3 regions of the Hymenobacter sp. R533113 genome follow, and region 1 is predicted to be linked to each of the others. Evidence: riboswitches for the same ligand, from Rfam matches in the RefSeq annotation. Region 1 holds a riboswitch; each other region holds the start of a gene.
What was found. Region 1 has a riboswitch for S-adenosylmethionine ahead of MKZ35_RS13920 (O-acetylhomoserine aminocarboxypropyltransferase/cysteine synthase family protein). Riboswitches for the same ligand answer to the same signal wherever they lie in the genome.

Region 1 (4,875 bases):
CCCGACATGCCGCCGTAGCGACGATTGGTGGGGAACTGATTGCGGCGGCCAGTCAGGATTTTGTGACCGTAGGCCTGGTGGCCCACATCCCACACCAGCTGGTCGTAGGGGGTGTTGAAGACGTAGTGCAGAGCAACCGTTAGCTCAACCACGCCCAAAGAAGCACCAAAATGCCCCCCATAAATCGAAACTGAATCAATGATGAACTGGCGCAGCTCCTGGCTTAGCTGTACTAGTTGGTCCTCGCTGAGCTTCTTGAGGTCATCAGGCGAGTCAATGGCCGCCAGTAGTTCACCGGGTTCAACAATCATCTTTCGAAAGGGCAAAAAGTAAAATATAGCTGAATAACAGACTAGGAATTCAAAAGGTTAAGCTCTTTCAAGTTTCCTGCCGAAGCTACCAGACAAAGGTACGACTTTTCATTAGGGCCGGTTGTTGCTGAAAGTCGCAAACGCTTCCCTTTGTTCTACCTGATTCTATACGGATCAGTCAGCATCGCCCGAGGCAATTCTTAACCCGTATTTGGTAGGGGCCACTCCCATTATTGCCTACTTTTACCCCGCCACCCGTCTTTAACCATGCCGCTCACCCAGGACAGTCAGGAAAAGCAACTTCTTGATAAGCTAAAGCCTTCTCGTATCGTTCTGCCGGTTCTACTTGGCTTGAGCGTGGTGGGTTTTATGTTCTGGCGCAGCTACCGGCCGGGCGATTTGGCCCCCTTGGCTAATGCCAAGCTGCATTGGCTCCTGATTATGGTGGCGGTGCTCGTGGCCCGCGACTGGGGCTATATCTACCGCATCCGGCACATTTCGGAAAAAGTACTGAGCTGGCGCCAGAGCCTGGATGTAATTATGCTCTGGGAATTCGCGTCCTGTGTGCTCCCTTCCGCCGTGGGCGGCACCTCCGTAGCGCCGTTTTTGCTAAATAAGGAAGGTATTTCACTGGGTAAATCTCTCGCCTACGTGATGGTTACCGCGTTGCTCGACAACGTGTATTATGTCTTGACGGTGCCGCTGGTGGTGTGGCTGGCGGGCGATGCGCTATACCCGCACGAGGCACTTCAGGGAGGATTTGTGACTACCCTGCAAGTAGCTTTTGTGCTGAGCTACTTACTGGTTACGCTGTACTCAGCCGTGATGCTCTATGCGCTTTTTATTAATCCGCAGTCAGTAAAGCGGTTATTAATTCGTCTCTTCTCCATGACAGGATTGCGGCGCTGGCGGGCTAAAGCGTATAAGCACGGCAACGAAATGGTGTGGGCCTCGGCCCAACTCCGTGGCAACGCACTCAAATATTGGGTAGAGGCGGCCTTGTCTACAGCCTTCGTCTGGACGGCCCGCTACCTGGTTATCGGCTGCATTATCGCCGCCTTTGTCGATTTGAGCTGGGGCGAGTTTGGGCTGATTTTTAGCCGCAACCTGATCTATAAAGTTGTGCTGCTTGTGGCCATTACGCCCGGCGGCGCGGGTATTGCCGAAGGCGCTTTCCCCACCTTTTTCGGTAAGTTTATCGGCACGCCCACCATGACCAACTTCGTGATTTTGCTGTACCGTATTGTCACCTATTACCTCTATCTGGTGCTGGGAGCCATTTTTCTGCCCCGCTGGATAGCACGGGTTTTCGGTCGAAATCGGGTGAAGGATATTATGAATTCCTAGAGCATAAAAAAGCCCCCCAGCACAGTGCTGGGGGGCTTTTTTGTAGCTGGATGAAGTTGCGCTATTCAGACTCAAGCATCATTTGCTCGCCGTTTACGCCGCGCAACGTGATTTTGTCGTCCGTCAGGTTCACCACATCAAAGCTCATAGACGAGGTACCGCCTTCGGGGGTAAGCGTGATTTTCTTGCCGGGCTGATCGAAAGTGTACTTGCCCTGCATGGATTGCTGAGGCGACGTCATGTTGAAGTTGCCGTTGGCGTAGAAGCGCAGCTCGGTGTCTTTATCGGCATCAGTCTGGGCTACTTTGTCGCCGCCGGCAGCAGTTTCTTTATCGGTTTTCCAGACTTTACTTTCGGTGCCATACAGCATGTTGGTTTCACCAACTTTGTCTTTCTGGCTACAGGCAGGCGTGAATAGCGACAACAGCATAATCAGGCTGGCCAGGTAGCGGAAAGGGAGTGCAATAGTTTTCATGAGAAGAGACCTTGGGGTTAAAGAAAATGGAAAGGAGCGGCTTTAGCTGGGGTTATATTTCAGCAAAGCAATGTTGCGCTTCTTACGCGCCTCATTGGAAAGAGTTAGCACCGCTGAAGTCATTTTTACGGCCGCAACTTATTCGTAGTGTGGGCGTAAGACGACCTGACAGCATGGCCATCAGGCACATGCGCCGTTTTCTCCTCCTTAATCAACCACGACCATGGGACTGTTCGATTTCTTAACCAATAAAGGCGACGAAAAGCCGGTTCAGCCGGCTGCCAAGCCTAATCAAAACGCGAACACTGACTTCTTCGGCAACGCTAACCAGCCCGCTGCTGCTAAGCCCGCTGCGGCTGCCCAAGGCACGCAGTACACGGTAGTTAGCGGCGATTCGCTCTCCAAAATTGCGAAAAAGCACTACGGTGATGCCGCCAAGTGGCACCAGATTTATGACGCCAACAAGGCAATAATCGGCTCGAACCCCGACCACATTGAAGTGGGTCAGGTGCTAACCTTGCCTCAAGCCTAAGCAAATTTCGCTCAGAATTTTAGCTTGAAAAGGCCCCCCAGCAACCTGTTGGGGGGCTTTTTAGCATGACAGCTAGTGAGTTAGCTTCAAGAAAAAACATTTTAATGCATTTGGCGTTCTCAATCCGAACCGTACATTTGCACTTACCAATCCGGTACTTCTCGTTATCGACGAGATAGTTTTTCAGATTTTATACAGAAGCGGCGAGAGAACAGGCTCCCTGACCCGCTGGCAACCTTCATTGTTTTGAAAGGTGCCAATTCCTGCCCGTTCGGCCATTTTGCCACCGGGAGATATAAGCTGAGTGCCATGAAAACCCCGGCCTTTTTCGTTTTGCTTCCCCGTTTGCCCCGGCCGCTTTGCTGCGCCCCGATTGGCTTGCGGGTTTCTGCGTTTTGGCCCCTGCCACTGGCAGCCGTGTGGCTACGCGAATGTGCTGTTGTTGCTAACCCAAGTTTCGGCTTAGCCCTCTTCTCCTTTTGTCTTTTAAAACTGTGTCGCGCTGTGGGCTTTATGCTCACTCCGACAGGTTTTAGTCTGTCTTCGCTAAGCCTTGCCTTGGCTGCGAAGTCCGCGCAACGCAACGCTGCCGTGCAGACCCGATGCGCCTGATTATCTGCATTCTCTCATCTCTTCCTAGTTCAAATCAAACTTAACAAGCCCTAGTATGTCCACACAAAACCTCCACTTCGAGACCCTTCAATTGCACGCTGGTCAGCAGCCCGACCCTACCACTGGTTCGCGCGCTGTGCCCATCTACCAGACTACTTCCTATGTGTTTAAGAATGCCGAACACGGCGCTAATCTGTTTGCTCTGAAGGAGTTCGGCAACATTTACACCCGCCTGATGAACCCCACCACCGATGTTTTTGAGCAGCGAGTAGCGGCTTTAGAAGGTGGCGTGGCGGCGCTGGCCACTGGCTCGGGCCAGGCGGCGCAGTTTCTGGCCCTGAACAACATCCTGCAGGCCGGCGACAACTTCGTGAGCACTCAGCACCTCTATGGTGGCACCTACAACCAATTTAAAGTAGCCTTCAAGCGCTTAGGAATCGAAGCCCGCTTCGCCGACGGCGACACGCCCGAGAGCTTTGAGGCGTTGATTGACGATAAAACCAAGGCGCTCTACCTCGAAACCATTGGCAACCCCAGCTTCAGCATCCCGGATTTTGAGCGCATCGCGGCCATCGCCGATAAGCATGACCTGCCCCTCATCGTGGATAATACGTTTGGCGCGGGTGGCTACCTGTTTCGCCCGCTGGAGCACGGGGCCCACATTGTGGTAGAATCGGCCACGAAATGGATTGGCGGCCACGGCACCAGCGTGGGCGGCGTGATTGTAGACGGCGGCAAATATGATTTCGGCAATGGCAAGTTTCCGCAGTTCACGGAGCCCTCGGAAGGCTATCATGGTCTGGTTTTCAACGATGTATTCGGTAAAGGAGGGCCGTTTGGGAACATTGCCTTTATCATTCGGGCACGGGTAGAAGGCCTGCGCGATTTCGGCCCTGCTATTAGTCCCTTCAACTCCTTCTTGTTGTTGCAAGGCCTCGAAACATTGTCGTTGCGCGTAGACCGGACCGTGGAGAATGCGCAAAAGCTGGCCGAATGGCTGGAGCAGCATCCGCAGGTAGAAGCCGTGAATTATCCGGGCCTGAAAAGCAGCCGCTATAATGCTTTAGCCCAGAAATACCTGAAGCGCGGCGCGGGTGGCGTACTTACATTCAGCATTAAAGGCAGCAAGGAAACGGCTACGCACTTCATCGATAACTTGAAGCTGGTCAGTCATTTGGCAAATGTGGGCGATGCTAAAACCCTCATTATTCAGCCCGCTGCCACTACCCACCAGCAGCTTTCCGATCAGGAGCAAGTAGCAGCCGGCGTTTCGCCCACTCTGCTGCGCATCTCCCTGGGTTTGGAGCACATCGAAGACATCAAGGCTGACCTGCAAAATGCCTTCGACGCGGTAGCAGAAAATACCCCCCAGAATCAGCAAACCGAAGGCGACGCGCTCCCAGAGCCAGCCATCGAGCATCCCGTAGTACTGGAAGTCTAGCTGCCGCAAGCAGAAAGCACTGAGTGAGGCCGTTGCAGCGACCCGCGCTCAGTTTTCAGCAACTACGGGTTGGCGGGGTGACAAGGCAGAAACGGAAGAAAGATACCGCCTTGCCCATCCTTCAATAGCTCCCGAACCAACTTAGACTCACTCGGTT
Region 2 (4,875 bases), on a different contig from region 1:
GCGCTAGGCATTGGCTTAAATCTCGATTTCATCTATTCCCTGATGCGGCCCGAATTTGCGGCTGGCACCACATCCGTCCTGCTGCTGCTGCTGGGCCGTCTTTTCGATAGCATAACGGGCGTAAACGGCCTTATTCTGGTCACCTCGCCCCGCTACCGCTTCGATCTGGTGTTCAACGTGTCGCTGGCGGTGGCTACGGTGCTGCTCAATCTGCTCCTTATTCCGCTTTACGGCCTCACGGGCGCAGCGCTGGCCACGCTTCTGGCCATGACCAGCATCAACGTGGCCCGCACTTGGTTTGTGTGGCACGCCTACGGTTTGCAGCCCTTCGATTTCCGGACTCCGCTGGTGCTGGGAATAGCGGGCGTGGCGGGCGTGGCCGCCTGGCTGTTACCGTCGGTGCACTCCGTATTCGTTACAATGCTGCTGCGCTCGGTGGTGCTTACAGGTGTGTATGGGGGGCTTTTATTGCTGACTCGGGCCGTACCTGAAGTCAGTAACCTGTGGCAGCAGGTGCGCGGGCGGCTACGCTTCTAGGGCGGCAGATTGGTCGATTGACTCTGCTTCCGGAGCTACACTCAGACGAGTGGCGCGCCATATAAGCCAGGTTCCGCCAGCGAAAAAGATGGTTGCTATTATCATCGCTACAATTAATGTGGAAGTGTCCGGCAGTAGAGCAATTGTGTCCTCAACATTTTGCCACTTAGAGTTTTGCATCGCTTTCCAAGCCACCACATTATTCAAGAAATGCACTACTATGCACACCGCCAACGATTTGGTGCGGTAGTACAGCCAGCCCAGGAAGAGCCCCAATAAAAACGCTGACACGACTTGCGCCGGATTCAGGTGCATCACCCCGAAGACCAAGCTTGATTGGAATATAGCCTTGCGAGGACCGTAGTTCTTGAGTAATCCTGGCAGCAGCAAGCCCCGAAAAAGCAGCTCTTCCAGAATGGGAGCCGAGACGCAGATAACAAAAAACGATAGGCCCGGAAACTCACTGAGCTTTCGCATAGTATCCCTCGTCCAATCAGGCAGATGCAGGAACACAACCAACATGCGCAATGCCATTTGTGCGAATACCAGCAGCGGCAGCAGCAGGTACACCAACGGTATTTCGCGGGCAGCTAGCAGGCGCAACCGGTGGCGGCGAACCGCCGGAATCTTCCAGAGCAGAAAGACAATTATGAGAGCCTTGGCTAAATCACTGGCCACTACCGTCACAATGATGGATTGGGCGTGCGTAACGTAGCGAAAAAAGGGATAGACAACACGCCTAACCCCAGTGCTAGAAGCATAAACCAGCCTAGTGCGCCCCAGCTTTCACTAATGGTCGGGTAGGCAGGAGGTTAAATCTCAGAGTTCTGTATCTTAGGTTCGGGCAGGGCTTCAATCATTGGATAGCTATAAAGAGAATAGATGTTTTAAAGCTACCTAAAACAGCTTTATAGCCATGCTTCACTTTTTGGAATAGCGCTATAAGGTTGGAGTTCACTTTTGGATGAGTTGGTTTTGCATCCGTAAAAAAGCCCCCGTACTAGTTGTAGCGGGGGGCTTTTTTTAGGAGAACTTTATTCGCTAAGCTTTATTGTTAGCTTGCTCCTGCGCGAGTCGGAGCTTGCTGTGCTTCTTGCCATACAAGTAGTAAATCACCAGTCCGGCGGCCAGCCACACAATCAGGCGCAGCCAGGTATCCAAGGGCAGCGAAAACATCATTAGCAAGCAAGTCAGGATGCCGAGGATTGGTACGAGTGGCACCCACGGCGTGCGGAAAGCGCGGGGCGCGTCGGGCTGCTGCTTGCGCATGATAAGTACGCCGAGGCACACCATCACAAAGGCCAGCAACGTGCCGATACTGGTCATTTCGCCTACTACCTGAATGGGCACCAAGCCCGCGAAGGCACTGATCAAGGCTGCCAGCAAGATGTTGGACTTGAAAGGCGTTTGAAAACGGGGATGAATCTCGGAGAAGATTGCAGGTAATAGGCCATCGCGCGACATAGAGAAAAACACCCGCGACTGCCCCAGCAAATCCACCAGAATAACGGAGGTATACCCAATTAGAATGGCCACAATAATGGCTTGGCTAAGCCAGGCATATGGTGTTTTCTCGATGGCAATGGCCACGGGCGCGGCGCTGTTTTTAAACTCGGTGTAGTTGGCTAAGCCCGTCATGACGTGGCCGAACAGCACGAACAAAACCGTGCACACCAACAAGGAGCCGATAATGCCAATGGGCATATCGCGTTGGGGATTTTTGGCTTCCTGCGCCATCGTCGCCACAATATCAAAACCAATAAAGACAAAGAATATTACGCCGGCCCCACGCAGGATTCCGCTTAGTCCGAACTCGCCAAATGTGCCCGTATTGGCTGGGATATAGGGTTGATAGTTAGCCGGATCGATGTACTGCCAGCCCAGGGCAATAAACACGAGCACCACCGACACCTTCAGAGCCACAATGGTGGCATTGACCCAAGCCGACCCCTGCGTACCCCGGATCACGATGGCCGTAATGGCCACCACGATCAAAATAGCAGGCAAGTTCACGATACCTTGCACCACGGAGCCATCGGCCAAAGTAGCCGTTTCGAAGGGTGACATGACGAGCTGCGCGGGAATATGCAAGTCGTATTTTGCCAAAAACCGCGTCAGATACTGTGACCAGCTAATGGCCACGGCGGCAGCCCCCACGGAGTATTCGAGCACCAGATCCCAGCCGATAATCCAGGCAAACAGCTCGCCCAAAGTAGCATAGGAATAGGTGTAGGCCGAGCCGGCCACGGGCACCATGGAGGCAAACTCGGCGTAGCACAACGCCGAGAACGCGCAGCCGACAGCTGCTACCAAAAACGAGAGCGTAACGGCCGGCCCGGTATGGTTGGCGGCCGCAATGCCGGTGAGTGAAAACAGCCCCGCCCCGATGATTACGCCTACCCCAATGGCGACCAGGTTGAAGGCACTCAGACTGCGCTTGAGGGTGTGAGAGCCGGTTTCGGCCGCTTCCTGGCGCAGCAATTCCAGTGATTTTTTGAGCATAAAAGGTAGCACGAAGCCGCGCCTCGTGATGGATAAAGAAAAAGGAGATGAAAGAGCAAGCCCTACCAAAGCAGCAGACAGACCAGCAAGCAGATGCCGCTTCTTACGATTCGGCAATGAAGCAACTGGCTGAGCTTCAGCCAAAACAAAGGCCGATATCAAAACAAAAAAGTCCCCAACTGCTACTTGCAGCTGCGGGTGGGCAACACCAGAAAACGAGGGAATTATGGAACGCTCAACAACAGCAACAACCCATGTCTAAACAAACAGCCCAACTCAGCGTTTGGGGCGGCGTAGTTACAAAGGAAAATGGAGCGGGTTGGAGGTAAATGTTCACGGCAAGCTGTTTTTATATGGTCAGCGGTTACGTGCGCTGACCTCGGTTGGCACCGTTCCAGCTGAGCTGGGGGTTGCCGGCGTTTCGTCGAGCCTTTCTCTCCACGCCTCTGTATAAAAACAATCCTTTGATCAGAAAGAATTGGAGGCGCAAAGTTAGTATGCGCGGCGGTGCATCTGCAACCCTGCTCCTATTATTGTGCAGCTCCCGGCTTATCCGCACGAAAAACCCGTCAGTCCCGAACAACTATTCAGGACTGACGGGTTGGAAGCCGACCCAACGTGGCTGGGCTTTTAGTAATTATAAGAGGCACCCAGCGACACGCTGGTTGCTTGGCCTAGGTTGCGGCCACTCACGTACTGGCTGCCGCCCAGCACCAGCCCAAAACCCTTAGCCAGTGGCTTAAACACGCTCAGTCCCAGTCGTGTATAATTCACGCGGGTCGCTGTAAAGTCGCCCGTAAAGCCGGGCTGTAGAATATCGGTACCCTGGCTGCTTGATTGCTGAAAGGAAGCCCAGCCTTCGGCATATACTTTCAGGCCCGCGTAGCCTACTTTGGCGTCGGCAATGAAGGCATTGGGCACCTGCCGGCTGCGGTAGCTATAGCCGGCTTGTCCGGTCAGAAACACGCCGGCGGGCGTTTTCAGGTGAGCTACGCCCAGGGTATTAAGCTTAGTAGCACGGTTGCCAATGGCAGTAATGTACTCCAGGCCGGTGTTCGACTGGTAGTTGCTGGCCGGCGTGCTAGCGCCCACTACACCCAGCAGATCAAGTACGCTGCCGCCTATTTCGGTCGAGAAAGCCTTGAATTTGAGCAGGCCCGCTATGTCCTGCAAGCCGCTGCGCGAGTTGGTGTAGCCCTCGTTGTTGCCCTTGCCCTCCGACTTAATATAGGGCAGGCTGATGATGGCCTCCACCTTATCGGTGATGCCATAGGTGGTGTACACGTTCAGCGACGACACCTGGATTTCGCCAAATACGGGTACGCCTTGTATTCTCTCCGGCACCAGGTATACGCTGCTGTAGCGTTCGACCGTGCCCGTAAATGCCACCGAGCCATGACCTTTTCCCGCCATAAAACCACTGACCAGACTTTGAGCCCGCAGCTGTGGGGTGAGAAAAAGCAGGCTGGTGGCTACTAAAAGAGAACGCGTGAAGTAGGAGTGCTGCATACAAAATGAAATTAGTTAAATGCAAAAACAGGATGGATTATATTTGAAAAATTAGAAAACACAACGATCTGGTAATTGTTCAAACAGGACGCGACACAATACGCATTAAGTGAGGTTTTTGGATTTCTCGTCTTAATAAATCCGATTGAGCTTTTGCTTCGTTTGTTCTGCGCCCTTACGAGACCTGCACCATCTATCTTAGTTCCATCCTTTTTTTGTAGTATATGCCCCAACACTTACACGCTTTGTTTACCGGTCTCGCGGCCACGACCCTCCTGCTCGCTGGCTGCGGCGACAAAAAATCGGATGCTGATCCGTCTATTGCCG
Region 3 (4,875 bases), 870 kb from region 1:
TGGAAGGCATCAAGAATTACGAGGCGGGTTTGTTTGTGCTGCGCAACTCCACGCCCGCCGGCATTATCAGCCAGCTCAGCTTCCTCGATCTGCACGGTCTGCCTGACAGCTACCTCACGAACCAAGTGAAAGATATTCACGCCATTACGCCCAAGGAGATACAGGACGCCGCTAAGAAATATGTCCGCGCCGATGAGATGACCATCGTTGTAGTAGGCGATAAAAAGGTGATTGACCCGCAGCTGAAGAAGTTTCAGGCGGAGCGGAAGAAGGCGCTTTAAGCTGAGGAGCAAATGCCCTTGCAGAGGCCTCACTCGCTAGTTCCCTCTATAAGGAAGGGAGCTAGGGAGTGAGGCCTTTGTTATTCGACAGCCACCAACAGATGCTAGACAGCAAGAAAGGAGTCAGTAAATACCAGAACAACAACTTTATTCGTTGCTGAGCTGCAATTACTAAAATAACTCTATATGCCGTTTTTTACTCGTAAGCGCTCTGGCCAAGTAGCCGAACCCTCGAAACCGAAAAGCGCCGCGCGCGGCTGGCTGGACGCCGTGATTTTTGCCGTGGTGGTAGCCTCATTTTTTCGCTGGTCAACAGCGGAGGCCTATTATATTCCTTCCGAAAGCATGGAACAATCCCTGCTGGTCGGAGACTACTTGGTGGTAAGTAAGCTGCACTATGGGCCTATCACACCCCAGACTCCGTTGCAGGTGCCGCTCACGCACCAGACCCTGCCGGTTGGGGACGTCAAGAGCTATTCCGACCTGATTCAACTGCCCACCTACCGCTTCCCGGGCTTCAGTTCCATCCAACGCAACGATGTGGTGGTATTCCATGTGCCGCATGAGCAGCAGCGCCCCGCCGACCTGCGCACCAACCTGATCAAGCGTTGCATCGCCGTGGCGGGTGATACTATCTCTATTCATCAGGGTCAGGTATTTCTTAACGGCCAACCTGGTGCCGTTGCCGGTCAGCCCCAGACAACTTACTTCCTGGAGGTGCCCTCCCCCAACGATGAGGTACGCCAAGCCCTGCACGCCCAAGGCGTAGTGGACTATCGGGAGCCTGACGGCATTCCGGCGGCAGTCACGAATCCAGAAACCGGGAAAACAGGCTTCTTCATCAGCTGCCCGGCATCCATCGCTACGTACTTTCGGCGGCAGCCCTACGTCAAGGCGCTTACTGTAGCTGGGGCCGAGGTACCCGCCGGCTCACTGTTCCCGGATGCGGCCGACTTCCACGTGTCGGCGGCTACGAGTGCGGTGCAGCGCGGCTGGCAACTTGACGATTACGGGCCGCTGCCAGTGCCCAGGAAAGGCCAAACCATCAAGCTGACAAGAGCTAATGCCGCGCTGTACTACAAAATCATCGCGCAGTACGAGCACAACCAGGGCATTACCTGGCAGGATGGTATGATTCAGCAGAACGGACGGCCGCTGACCAGTTATGTTATCAAGCAGAACTACTACTTCATGATGGGCGACAACCGCCACAACTCAGAAGATTCGCGCTTCTGGGGCTTCGTCCCCGAAGACCATGTAGTGGGCAAAGCGGTATTTGTCTGGCTCTCAATTGACCCGTACGCCAACTTGCTGCACAAAATTCGGTGGAGCCGTTTATTTCATCCGATTAGCTAAGGCAGTCTGTCGCCACATACGAAGCCCCCCATTCCTTGTCGAGTGGGGGGCTTTTTTGCTTTTAGCAGAAGCTTTTATCATCTGGTAACCGAGCCGGGCCAGCCGCCGAATATAGATTTCGCTCGGCGGCGACATTTGCTCTGTGGCGGCTGATGCTTTCCCGCTAACAGCCAGTGCTCAACCAAACCAAACTTTTTTCGTCGTCTTGCTGTATCTTTGCTCAGCTACTTATCCAGAAAGACCGAGGGACTGGGCCCTGTGACGTCTTGGCAACCTGAGTAAAACAAGGTGCCAACTCCCATTTTGCCCCCCAGGGCAGAAGAAGATAAGTACGGAGCCCTCATTTCGAGGTCCTCTTTCTGGATAGGCGGCGCTACAAACGCCTTTATTCGCAGGAGACCTTATGCAAACGACCCGCCCCGCCTCCCCCTCTACGACATCCTCCAACAGCGCATTCTGGTGCTCGATGGCGCCATGGGTACCATGATTCAGCGCCATCCGCTGACGGAGGAGGACTTCCGGGGTACGCGCTTCGTTGACCATCCCAAGCCTTTGCGCGGCAACAATGACCTGCTCAGCCTCACCCGCCCCGATATTATCAGCGGCATTCACGCCGAGTATTTCGCGGCCGGCGCCGACATGGTGGAAACCAACACCTTCAGCGGCACCACCATCGCCCAGGCCGATTATGGCCTGGAGCATCTGGCCTACGAGCTGAACTACGAGTCGGCCCGCCTGGCCCGCGAAGTAGCCGACGAGTTTACGGCCCGCGAGCCCCACAAGCCGCGCTTCGTGGCCGGCGCCGTAGGTCCCACCAACCGTACCGCTTCGCTCTCCCCCGACGTGAACCGTCCCGGCTTCCGCGCCGTAACCTTTGATGAGCTGGCCATTGCTTATCTGGAACAAGTGCGCGGCCTGGTGGAAGGTGGCTCGGACACGCTGCTTATTGAAACCATCTTCGACACGCTCAATGCCAAAGCGGCGCTGTATGCCGTGCAGAAGTACTTTGATGAAGGCGGCCGGGTAGTACCCGTCATGATTTCGGGTACCATTACCGATGCGTCGGGCCGCACGCTTTCGGGGCAGACGGTAGAGGCGTTCTGGAACAGTATCAGCCACTTGCCACTGCTGAGCGTGGGCCTGAACTGCGCCCTCGGCGCCGACCAGCTGCACGTGTACGTAAAGGAGCTGAGCCGTATTGCCGATGTGCACGTGTCAGCGTACCCGAACGCGGGTTTGCCCAACGCGTTTGGCGGCTACGACGAGTCGGCCCAGGAATTTGCGGCCGTGGTGGAAAATTACCTAAAAGAAGGCATCGTGACGGTGGCGGGGGGCTGTTGTGGCACCACGCCCCAACACATTGCCGAGCTAGCTAAGCTAGCCGAGAAATACCAGCCGCGCCAGCTGCCGGAAGTGCCCAAAGCTACTCGTTTAGCTGGTTTGGAGCCGTTCGGCATTACTCCTGATAGCCTATTTGTAAACGTGGGCGAACGGTGCAACGTGACCGGCTCGCGCGCTTTTGCCCGCCTCATCCGTACGGGCGCCTATGAGCAGGCCCTGCAAGTGGCCCGCGACCAGGTAGAAGGTGGCGCCCAGGTGCTCGACGTGAACATGGACGAAGGCATGCTCGACTCCGAGCAGGCCATGACGACCTTCCTCAACCTGATAGCCTCCGAGCCCGACATCTCGCGGGTGCCGGTAATGATTGACTCCTCAAAGTGGAGCGTGCTCGAAGCCGGCCTGAAGTGCGTGCAGGGCAAGAGCATCGTGAATTCTATTTCGCTGAAAGAAGGCGAGGAAGTATTCAAGGAGCGCGCCCACACCGTGCGCCAATACGGCGCAGCTATGGTGGTGATGGCCTTTGATGAGAACGGCCAAGCCGATTCTTTCGAGAAGCGCATTGCCATTTGTAAGCGCAGCTACGATATTCTGGTAAATGAGGTAGGCTTCCCGGCCGAGGATATCATCTTCGACCCCAATATCCTGACCGTGGGCACCGGCATGGAGGAGCACCGCAACTACGCGCTGGACTTCATCGAGGCCGTCCGTTGGATTAAGGCCAATCTGCCCGGCGCCCTCACCAGCGGGGGCGTCAGCAACATCAGCTTTTCCTACCGCGGCAACGACGTGGTGCGTGAAGCCATGCACACGTCTTTCCTCTACCACGCCATCCGCGCCGGCCTGGACATGGGCATCGTAAACCCCAGCCAGCTGGGCGTGTACGACGAGATTCCGAAAGATTTGCTGGAGCTGGTAGAAGACGTACTGCTCAACCGCCGCCCCGATTCTACCGAGCGCCTCGTGGACTTTGCCGAAACGGTGAAGCAGAAGGACAAGGTGGAAGTGGTGGCCGACGCCTGGCGCGGCCTGCCCGTGGCCGAGCGCCTACAGCACGCCTTGGTGCGCGGCATCACCGAGTTTATCGACGAAGACACCGAGGAAGTGCGCCAGCAAGTTGGCCGGCCGCTGGAGGTGATTGAGGGCCCGCTGATGGCCGGCATGAACGTGGTGGGTGACTTGTTTGGGGCCGGCAAAATGTTCCTGCCCCAAGTGGTAAAGTCGGCGCGGGTGATGAAGAAAGCGGTGGCTTATCTGGAGCCTTACCTGCTGGCCGACAAGCAAGGCTCGGAGCGGCAGACGGCCGGCAAAATCCTGCTGGCCACGGTAAAAGGCGACGTCCACGACATCGGCAAAAACATCGTGGGCGTGGTGCTGGCCTGCAACAACTTCGACATCGTGGACCTGGGCGTAATGGTGCCGCTGGAGCGCATTCTGGACGAAGCGGCCAAGCAAAACGTGGACGTTATCGGCCTCAGTGGCCTGATTACGCCCAGCCTCGACGAGATGGTGTACGTGGCCCAGGAAATGGAAAAGCGCGGCCTCAAAACGCCGCTGCTGATTGGCGGGGCTACCACCTCGCGCCTGCACGCGGCCGTAAAAGTGGCTCCCAACTACTCCGGCCCCATGGTACACGTGCACGATGCCTCGCGCTCGGTGGGCGTAGCGGCCAGCCTGCTCGGCTCCAGTGGCGACACCTATGCCCAGGCCGTGCGCGATGAGTACACCACCCTGCGCACCGACTACGCGGCTCGCCAGCGGGAAAAGAATTATCTGACCATTGAAGCCGCCCGCGAAAACCAGGCGAAGGCTGACTGGGAAACCGCGCCCATTACCAAACCGACTTTCCTGGGCACCAAAGTGCTCGATAACTACCCGCTGGCCGAACTGGCTGAGTACA

Region 2: another riboswitch for S-adenosylmethionine. It lies ahead of MKZ35_RS22470 (amino acid permease); the one in region 1 lies ahead of MKZ35_RS13920 (O-acetylhomoserine aminocarboxypropyltransferase/cysteine synthase family protein).
Region 3: another riboswitch for S-adenosylmethionine. It lies ahead of metH (methionine synthase); the one in region 1 lies ahead of MKZ35_RS13920 (O-acetylhomoserine aminocarboxypropyltransferase/cysteine synthase family protein).

The regions. Positions count from the first base shown of each region.
Region 1 is NZ_JAKWBD010000013.1:1,064,340-1,069,214, forward strand. Features, by position in the region: gene dxs (1-deoxy-D-xylulose-5-phosphate synthase) at 1-311, opposite strand, end outside; gene MKZ35_RS13905 (lysylphosphatidylglycerol synthase transmembrane domain-containing protein) at 579-1,658, shown strand; gene MKZ35_RS13910 (hypothetical protein) at 1,720-2,133, opposite strand; gene MKZ35_RS13915 (LysM peptidoglycan-binding domain-containing protein) at 2,357-2,665, shown strand; SAM riboswitch class I at 2,853-2,967, shown strand; gene MKZ35_RS13920 (O-acetylhomoserine aminocarboxypropyltransferase/cysteine synthase family protein) at 3,333-4,718, shown strand.
Region 2 is NZ_JAKWBD010000016.1:152,965-157,839, forward strand. Features, by position in the region: gene MKZ35_RS22460 (lipopolysaccharide biosynthesis protein) at 1-537, shown strand, start outside; gene MKZ35_RS22465 (CPBP family intramembrane glutamic endopeptidase) at 526-1,224, opposite strand; gene MKZ35_RS22470 (amino acid permease) at 1,579-3,039, opposite strand; gene MKZ35_RS22475 (hypothetical protein) at 3,087-3,368, shown strand; SAM riboswitch class I at 3,386-3,496, opposite strand; gene MKZ35_RS22480 (hypothetical protein) at 3,670-4,548, opposite strand; gene MKZ35_RS22485 (fasciclin domain-containing protein) at 4,773-4,875, shown strand, end outside.
Region 3 is NZ_JAKWBD010000013.1:1,935,396-1,940,270, reverse strand. Features, by position in the region: gene MKZ35_RS17895 (M16 family metallopeptidase) at 1-281, shown strand, start outside; gene lepB (signal peptidase I) at 468-1,637, shown strand; SAM riboswitch class I at 1,863-1,969, shown strand; gene metH (methionine synthase) at 2,025-4,875, shown strand, end outside.